DNA from 2 places in the Pseudoalteromonas sp. SA25 genome. Region 1 is predicted to be linked to the other one. Evidence: predicted binding sites of a transcription regulator. Region 1 holds the regulator's gene; the other holds the start of a gene.

Region 1 (4,161 bases):
CCAAAAACTTAACCGATAACGCCATGATAGACAAAATCAATGCTGATAATATTCAGGTAGATATAAAGCTATTAACAATGCGTTCGGAGCAACCCGTTATCATCACTGGACCCAATTTAAAAATCACTGGTAAAGGCCTAGAAGCCGACTTAAAAACCGAAGTGATAAAACTAATTAACCATACGCGAACCATATATTATGACCAATAAAATATTAAAATCACTTATTATTCCTACACTTATACTAGCGTTTAATAGTGGTGCTGCAGAGCAAAACACGCAACCGACTGCAAATCAAATTTCAATAAGTGCCGACAAGCAAGAAGGTCAATTAAAAGCTAATGTCGGGATTTTTGAGAAAAACGTTGAAATTATTCACGGTAACCGCCGTATCACAGCCGACCGCTTAGAAGTACATAAACGCGATGAACTTGGTGATAATAAACAATTATTAATTGCTACAGGTAGCCCTGCGCACTTTGAAGAAAAGCAATCAGATGGCACAACTATGAGCGCCAGTGCTGACGAAGTACGTTATGATGTATCTAAGCGTTTTTTAACGCTTGTTGGTAATGCACAAGTATCGCAAGCGGGACAAAAAATAAATGCTAAAAGCATTACCTACGATATAGAGCAGCAGCTAATCAGTGCCGAAAAAGATGAAAACTCAACTGACCGCGTTCACACAATTTTAGTGCCAATCGAGACTAAAAAAAGTAAAAAAAGCGACAAAGGTTAACCATGAGCACATTAAAAGCAGAGCTATTAGCAAAGAGCTATAAAGGCCGTGAAGTTGTAAAAAACGTCGGCCTTGAAGTCAAAGCTGGCAGTATTGTTGGCTTACTTGGCCCTAACGGCGCAGGTAAAACCACCACGTTTTATATGATAGTAGGACTTGTACCTAGCGACAAAGGTAAAATATCGATAGACGATAACGATATTACTCTTTTACCTATGCATAGTCGTGCTAGATTAGGCATTGGCTACTTACCGCAAGAGTCTTCAATATTCAGAAAGCTGACTGTTTATCAAAACTTAATGGCCATTTTAGAAACGCGCAAAGAGTTAAATAAACAAGCTAGAGAAGACACTCTCGATAAATTATTAGATGAATTTAGCATACAACACATTCGCGATAGCCAAGGTATGGCATTGTCAGGTGGCGAACGTCGTCGTGTTGAAATAGCACGTGCGCTGGCAGCAGATCCTAAATTTATATTACTGGATGAACCATTTGCAGGTGTTGACCCTATTTCGGTATTAGACATAAAGAAAATAATAGAACATCTTAAAAATCGTGGGATTGGTGTATTAATTACCGATCATAACGTAAGAGAAACCCTTGATGTTTGTGAAAAAGCCTACATTGTTTCTCATGGGGAGCTGATTGCATCAGGTACTCCAGAACACGTATTAAATGATAAAACAGTACGCGATGTTTACTTAGGCGAGCAATTTAGGCTGTAACATTTACGCCATGTCTTTAAGCATCTGCTAGTATTAATTATAACAACATAAAAGGATTGTTAGAGATACATGAGGCAATCACTACAGCTGCGCATGGGCCAGCAACTTACAATGACTCCACAGCTGCAACAAGCTATTCGTTTGTTGCAACTCAGTACATTGGATCTCCAGCAAGAAATACAAGAAGCTCTCGACAGCAACCCGCTATTAGAGGTTGAAGAAGCAGACTATTCAGAAGACGCTGCAGGTAAAAACGAGCAAAAAGCAGATACAGATGACATAACTGTTAGCGCATCTGCCGATGATGCTCCAAGCGAATACGAACAAGATAGTGGTGAAGCACTTGCAAAAGACACGCTAAGTGACGACATGGCTATGGATGTTAGTTGGGATGAGTACATGAGTGCCGCCCCAGCAGCATCATCGGGTCCGATGCCTGAAGACGAATCAATATACCAAGGTGCCTCTACTGAAACGCTCCATGAGTATTTAATGTGGCAGTTACAACTAACGCCATTTAGCCCTACAGACGAAGCTATTGCTATTGCTATTGTAGAAGCCGTCGATGATTCAGGTATTTTAACACTAAGCTGCGAAGAGATTTTAGAAAGCTTTAATCAAGAAAACGAAGATGATAACGAAGTCGAACTTGATGAAATTGAAGCTGTATTAAAACGCATCCAGCTGTTTGATCCTGTTGGTATTGCTGCACGTAGTTTACAAGAGTGTTTGTGTATTCAGCTTAACCAGTTTGATAAAGAAACACCTTACATTAATGAAACAAAAATGATTTTAACCGAGCATATTGATTTATTAGCTGCTCGTGACTATCGTACATTAATGAAGAAAACTAAGCTCAAAGAAGAAGAGCTTAAAGAAGTAATGACATTAATACATACTCTTAGCCCTAAACCTGCAGATACTATTGTAAGAGAAGAGTCTGAGTATGTTATTCCTGATGTGTCAGTTAAAAAAATTAAAGGCCGCTGGGTTGTTGAGTTAAACCCAGATAGCATGCCTAAAATTCGTGTTAATAGCCAATACGCGGCAATGTCTCGCACTGTAAAATCCAGTGGTGACAGCCAGTTTATTCGCTCGCATTTACAAGAAGCTAAATGGTTTATTAAAAGCTTAGAAAGTAGAAACGACACGCTATTAAAAGTAACAAATTGTATTGTTAAGCAACAACAAGGCTTTTTTGAACACGGTCCTGAAGCCATGAAACCAATGGTTTTAAATGATGTTGCTGAAATGGTAGAAATGCACGAATCAACAATTTCGCGCGTAACAACCCAAAAGTATATGCACACACCCCGTGGTATATTTGAGCTTAAATATTTTTTCTCAAGCCATGTAAGCACCGAAAACGGTGGTGAATGTTCATCTACAGCAATCCGTGCGCTTATCCGAAAATTAATCGCAGCAGAAAACTCAGCAAAACCATTGAGTGATAGCAAAATAGCGGATATATTGGCTGAGCAAGGAATTAAAGTAGCGAGACGTACAATCGCAAAATACCGCGAATCTCTGGCTATTCCACCGTCAAATCAACGTAAAAGTTTGATTTAAGACGCAAAAAAAGAGGGTAATGCTTATGCAACTAAACTTAACTGGTCGTCACGTAGAATTAACCGATTCACTAAGAGACTATATTAATACCAAATTTGCGAAGCTAGAAAGACACTCTGATCATATTAATAATGTTCATGTCATTCTCGATGTAGAAAAATTAAATCAAAAAGCAGAAGCCACCATACACGTAAGCGGTGCTGAGCTATTTGCCTCTACAGAACATCAAGATATGTATGCCGCCATTGACTCGTTGATCGACAAGCTCGATCGACAAGTAATTAAACACAAAGAGAAGCTTGCTCGACACTAATATGATGAAATTAAGCTCACTTATATGCCAGGACTGCAGCAAAGCTGCGGTCCTTTTTAATAGCAAAAAAAGAATTTTAGAGTTCATTAGCGAACTTGCTCACGACAAACTTCCGTATTTACCGCAACAAGATATTCTTAATGCTTTAATGAGCAGAGAGAAACTCGGTAGTACAGGTATAGGGCGTGGCATTGCCATTCCTCATGGAAGAATGAGCGGTGCAGAAGAGCCTTTGGCTTTAGTACTCGTTAGCGAAACTCCAATAAATTTTGATGCAATCGATAATCGCCCTGTTGATATTTTCGTCGCACTCATCGTACCAGATGGCGATAACCAGCAGCACTTAAAGACTCTAGCAACCATTGCTGATAAACTAAACAACAAAGATTTTTGTAAACAGTTACGCAGTGCAAAATCAGATACTGAGCTTTACCAAGTTATTGTCAATCAATCATAGTTTTATAAAGGGTGTTAAATGGAGTTAATTATCATAAGCGGTCGCTCTGGTTCTGGAAAGTCGGTTGCTTTACGCGTTGTAGAAGATTTAGGTTATTATTGCGTAGATAATATTCCAGTTAACTTGCTTCCTTCATTAGTTCGCAGTGTGTCTGATAGCTATGATAAAATTGCTGTTAGCATTGATGTGCGTAACATCCCTAAGCAACAAGATGAATTTAACGATATTCTTGAATACTTGCCTGGCTTTGCAAAACCTACTTTATTTTATTTAGATAGCGACGATCAAACATTGATCAAACGTTTTTCTGAAACTCGTAGATTACACCCACTATCAATTGACTCGTTGCCTCTTGA
Region 2 (4,161 bases), on a different contig from region 1:
TATTCGGCTAGTTACATAAACAGTGCCGGTATTTTCACGAATAGTCTGGTTATGATCAGGTGAGGAAATAGCAATACTAAAGGCCGCTTGTTGAGGCTGAGGTTGCTCGTCAAAAATGTCAGTATTTGTTGCAGGCATATTAAGATCTTGGCTGGTGAGCTTTACCTCTTGAGCCCCTTTATGAGGGGTGTCTGAGAACACTAATACGCCATTTTTATCTTTCCAAGCGTATATTTTTGTTTCACCGGCATAACCATAATTACTTAATCCTAAAGTAATTAATAGTAATAAAATCTTGTTATTCACTCTGCAGCCCTGCATTTTTATCGGTAACTTAACTTTAGTGGAGATTGACTAATTTTACCATTAAAAAAGCCCGCAAAGCGGGCTTGAGAACACACATATTTTTTACAGCTTAATTAACAGCTGTAGTACATTTCAAACTCAACTGGGTGAGTTGTCATGTTAAGCTTTTCAACTTCTTTAGACTTAAGTGAGATGTAAGCATCGATTAAGTCATCAGTGAATACGCCACCTTGAGTTAAGAATTCACGGTCTGCGCTAAGTGCAGATAGTGCTTCGTCAAGTGATGCTGCAACAGTTGGAATTTCTGCTGCTTCTTCAGCTGGTAAGTCGTATAAATCTTTATCCATAGCATCGCCAGGATGGATCTTGTTTTTGATACCATCAAGGCCAGCCATAAGCATTGCTGAGAAAGCAAGGTATGGGTTAGCAGTTGGATCCGGGAAGCGTACTTCAATACGACGACCTTTTTCAGATGGAACCACTGGGATACGGATTGATGCAGAACGGTTACGTGCAGAGTATGCAAGCATAACTGGTGCTTCAAAACCTGGTACTAAACGTTTGTACGAGTTAGTAGACGCATTTGCGAAAGCGTTAATTGCTTTAGCATGCTTGATGATGCCGCCAATGTAGTAAAGTGCATCTTCAGAAAGACCGCCGTACTTATCACCAGCAAAAAGGTTTACACCATCTTTAGCAAGTGACTGGTGACAATGCATACCAGAACCGTTATCACCAACAACTGGCTTAGGCATAAACGTTGCTGTTTTACCGTATAAGTGAGCCATGTTATGGATAACATATTTCATTTCTTGAATTTCATCCGCTTTTAATACCATTGTATTAAAGCGAGTAGCGATTTCGTTTTGACCTGCTGTTGCTACTTCGTGGTGATGTGCTTCTACTACTTGGCCCATTTCTTCTAGAACTAGACACGTAGCTGAACGCCAATCTTGGAAGTCATCAACTGGAGCAACTGGGAAGTAACCGCCTTTAACACCTGGACGATGACCAGTGTTGCCATCTGCATATTCTTTATCTGAGTTCCAAGCAGCTTGCTTAGAATCAATTTTGTACATAGAACCAGACATATCTGATTTGTATTTAACATCGTCAAATACGAAAAATTCTGGCTCAGGGCCAAATAAAACAGTGTCTGCAATGCCTGTAGAACGCATGTAATCTTCAGCACGCTTAGCAACAGAACGCGGGTCGCGCTCATAGCCTTGTAGTGTAGAAGGCTCTACTACGTCACAACGTAAAATTAATGTCGCTTCTTCAGTGAAAGGGTCTAGTTTGATTGACTCAGGAACTGGCATTAATACCATGTCTGATTCGTTTATGCCTTTCCAGCCTGCAATTGAAGAACCGTCGAACATTTTACCGTCTTCGAAAAAATCTTCATCAACTTGGTGATGAGGAATCGATACATGTTGCTCTTTACCCTTAGTGTCAGTAAAGCGTAAATCAATGAACTTGACGTCATTTTCTTTAATAAAATCTAAAACCGATTGTGACATGTGTCCTCCAACTATTGGGTTTTGTTATTGCTGCATAATTGCTTTGGTATTTACTAAGCTGATTTTGTGCCATTATTGTAACTGGCTGTTTATAAATTAAAAAAATATCATTGCATCAAAATGGAATATATTTACGCACCATATTGGTGCGTAAATATTCCATTTTAGTGCAAAATTTACAGAGCGTAATTTGTTGTTAATTTAATCAGCTGAAATTAGCATAACCTAAATGTAAAAGAGTAACAAAAAGATCGGAAAAATAGCCAAAAAGACTGTTTTTCAAAAAAATATTGAAATTTAATTCATATAATTGTCATATATAAAACAGATACTTAGTAAAAGTATTGAGAAAGTTTTAAAATATGTATTGGATAAACTTTCATCCATGTCATTAATGAGGGATAATATGCGCCCTTTTAAATCCTATGCTGGGACATCTCGCGAAAGCGTGGATGAGTGCGTAGATCTTGCAGGATCATTGAGAATTTAATTTCTCTGAGTAAATATATGAGCATCGAAAAGTTAAGAAATATAGCGATTATCGCGCACGTTGACCACGGTAAAACAACTCTGGTTGACAAACTACTTGAGCAATCAGGTACATTAGAAACACGCGGCGGTAACGAAGAGCGCGTGATGGACTCAAACGACATTGAGAAAGAACGTGGTATTACCATTTTGGCTAAAAACACAGCCATCTCTTGGAACGACTACCATATCAATATCGTAGATACTCCGGGACACGCCGATTTCGGTGGTGAAGTTGAACGCGTACTTTCGATGGCTGACTCAGTATTATTACTTGTTGATGCTCAAGAAGGTCCAATGCCACAAACGCGTTTCGTTACGCAAAAGGCATTCGCGCAAGGCTTAAAGCCAATCGTAGTTATCAATAAAATTGATAAGCCAGGTTCACGTCCTGATTGGGTTATGGATCAAATCTTTGATTTATTCGACAACCTTGGCGCAACTGACGAACAGTTAGATTTTAAAGTAATCTACGCTTCAGCTATCAACGGCTGGGCAACACTAGATTTAGACGAGCCATCAGACAACATGGAACCTATGTTCAAGATGATCGTTGACGAAGTATCACCACCGGATGCAGATCCTGAAGGTGACTTCCAAATGCAAATTTCTCAACTAGATTACAACTCTTATGTTGGTGTAGTTGGTATTGGTCGTATTAAACGTGGTTCTGTTGCTCCTAACCAACAAGTTACTATTATCAGTGCTGATGGCACTACACGTAATGGTAAAATTGGCGCAGTACAAAGCTACCTAGGTCTTGAACGTATCGAAACTGATAGAGCTTACGCTGGTAACATCGTAACTGTAACAGGTATTGGTGAGCTTAAGATTTCTGATACAGTTTGTTTCCCAGGAAACGTTGAAGCATTACCACCACTAAGTGTTGATGAGCCAACTGTAACAATGACATTCTCTGTAAATAACTCACCTTTCTGTGGTAAAGAAGGTAAGTTTGTAACGTCACGTAATATCCGTGAACGTTTAGACAAAGAATTAGTACACAACGTAGCACTTCGCGTTGAAGATACTGGTAGCCCAGATAGCTTCCGTGTTTCTGGTCGTGGTGAATTACACCTAGGTATCTTAATCGAGAACATGCGTCGTGAAGGTTACGAGCTTTCAGTTTCTCGTCCAGAAGTTATCTTACGTACTGTAGATGGCGTTCTAGAAGAACCGTTTGAAACAGTTACTATTGACTGTCAAGACGAGCATCAGGGTTCTGTTATGGAACAAGTTGGCCTACGTAAAGGTGAACTTACTAACATGACTCCAGATGGCAAAGGCCGTATGCGTTTAGATTTCATGATCCCTAGCCGTGGTTTAATTGGTTTCCAAACTGATTTCATGACGCTTACTTCGGGTTCTGGTCTTATGTACCATACGTTCGATCATTACGGTCCTCACAAAGGTGGCGACATCGGTGTTCGTAAGAACGGCGTAATGATTGCAAACGCAACTGGTAAAGCACTTACTAACGCATTATTCAACTTACAAGAACGCGGCCGTTTATTCATCGGTCACGGTGTTGAAGTATACGAAGGTATGGTTATCGGTATTCATAACCGTGATAACGACCTTACAGTTAACGCCCTTAAAGGCAAGCAGTTAACTAACGTACGTGCATCTGGTACTGATGAAGCGCAAACGCTTTCTCCACACCTTAACTACTCACTTGAGCAAGCGCTTGAGTTCATCGATGATGACGAGCTAGTTGAAGTAACTCCACTAAACATTCGTATTCGTAAGCGTTACCTTACAGAAAACGAACGTAAACGTGCAGGTCGTGGACCTAAGTCATAATCTA

The links. Region 1 encodes sigma-54, which starts transcription at its own class of promoters, with help from an activator protein. Its sites were predicted from a motif close to GTTGGCACGNNNNTNGNNT; they were not measured.
Region 2: the regulator sigma-54 is predicted to act here: its motif matches at 1,882-1,900, upstream of glnA (glutamate--ammonia ligase).

The regions. Positions count from the first base shown of each region.
Region 1 is NZ_WTKV01000001.1:59,416-63,576, forward strand. Features, by position in the region: gene lptC (LPS export ABC transporter periplasmic protein LptC) at 1-209, shown strand, start outside; gene lptA (lipopolysaccharide transport periplasmic protein LptA) at 199-738, shown strand; gene lptB (LPS export ABC transporter ATP-binding protein) at 741-1,466, shown strand; gene GQR45_RS00330 (RNA polymerase factor sigma-54) at 1,536-3,035, shown strand; gene hpf (ribosome hibernation promoting factor) at 3,061-3,348, shown strand; gene ptsN (PTS IIA-like nitrogen regulatory protein PtsN) at 3,353-3,805, shown strand; gene rapZ (RNase adapter RapZ) at 3,824-4,161, shown strand, end outside.
Region 2 is NZ_WTKV01000012.1:9,749-13,909, forward strand. Features, by position in the region: gene GQR45_RS11140 (DUF4124 domain-containing protein) at 1-306, opposite strand, end outside; gene glnA (glutamate--ammonia ligase) at 420-1,826, opposite strand; gene typA (translational GTPase TypA) at 2,334-4,157, shown strand.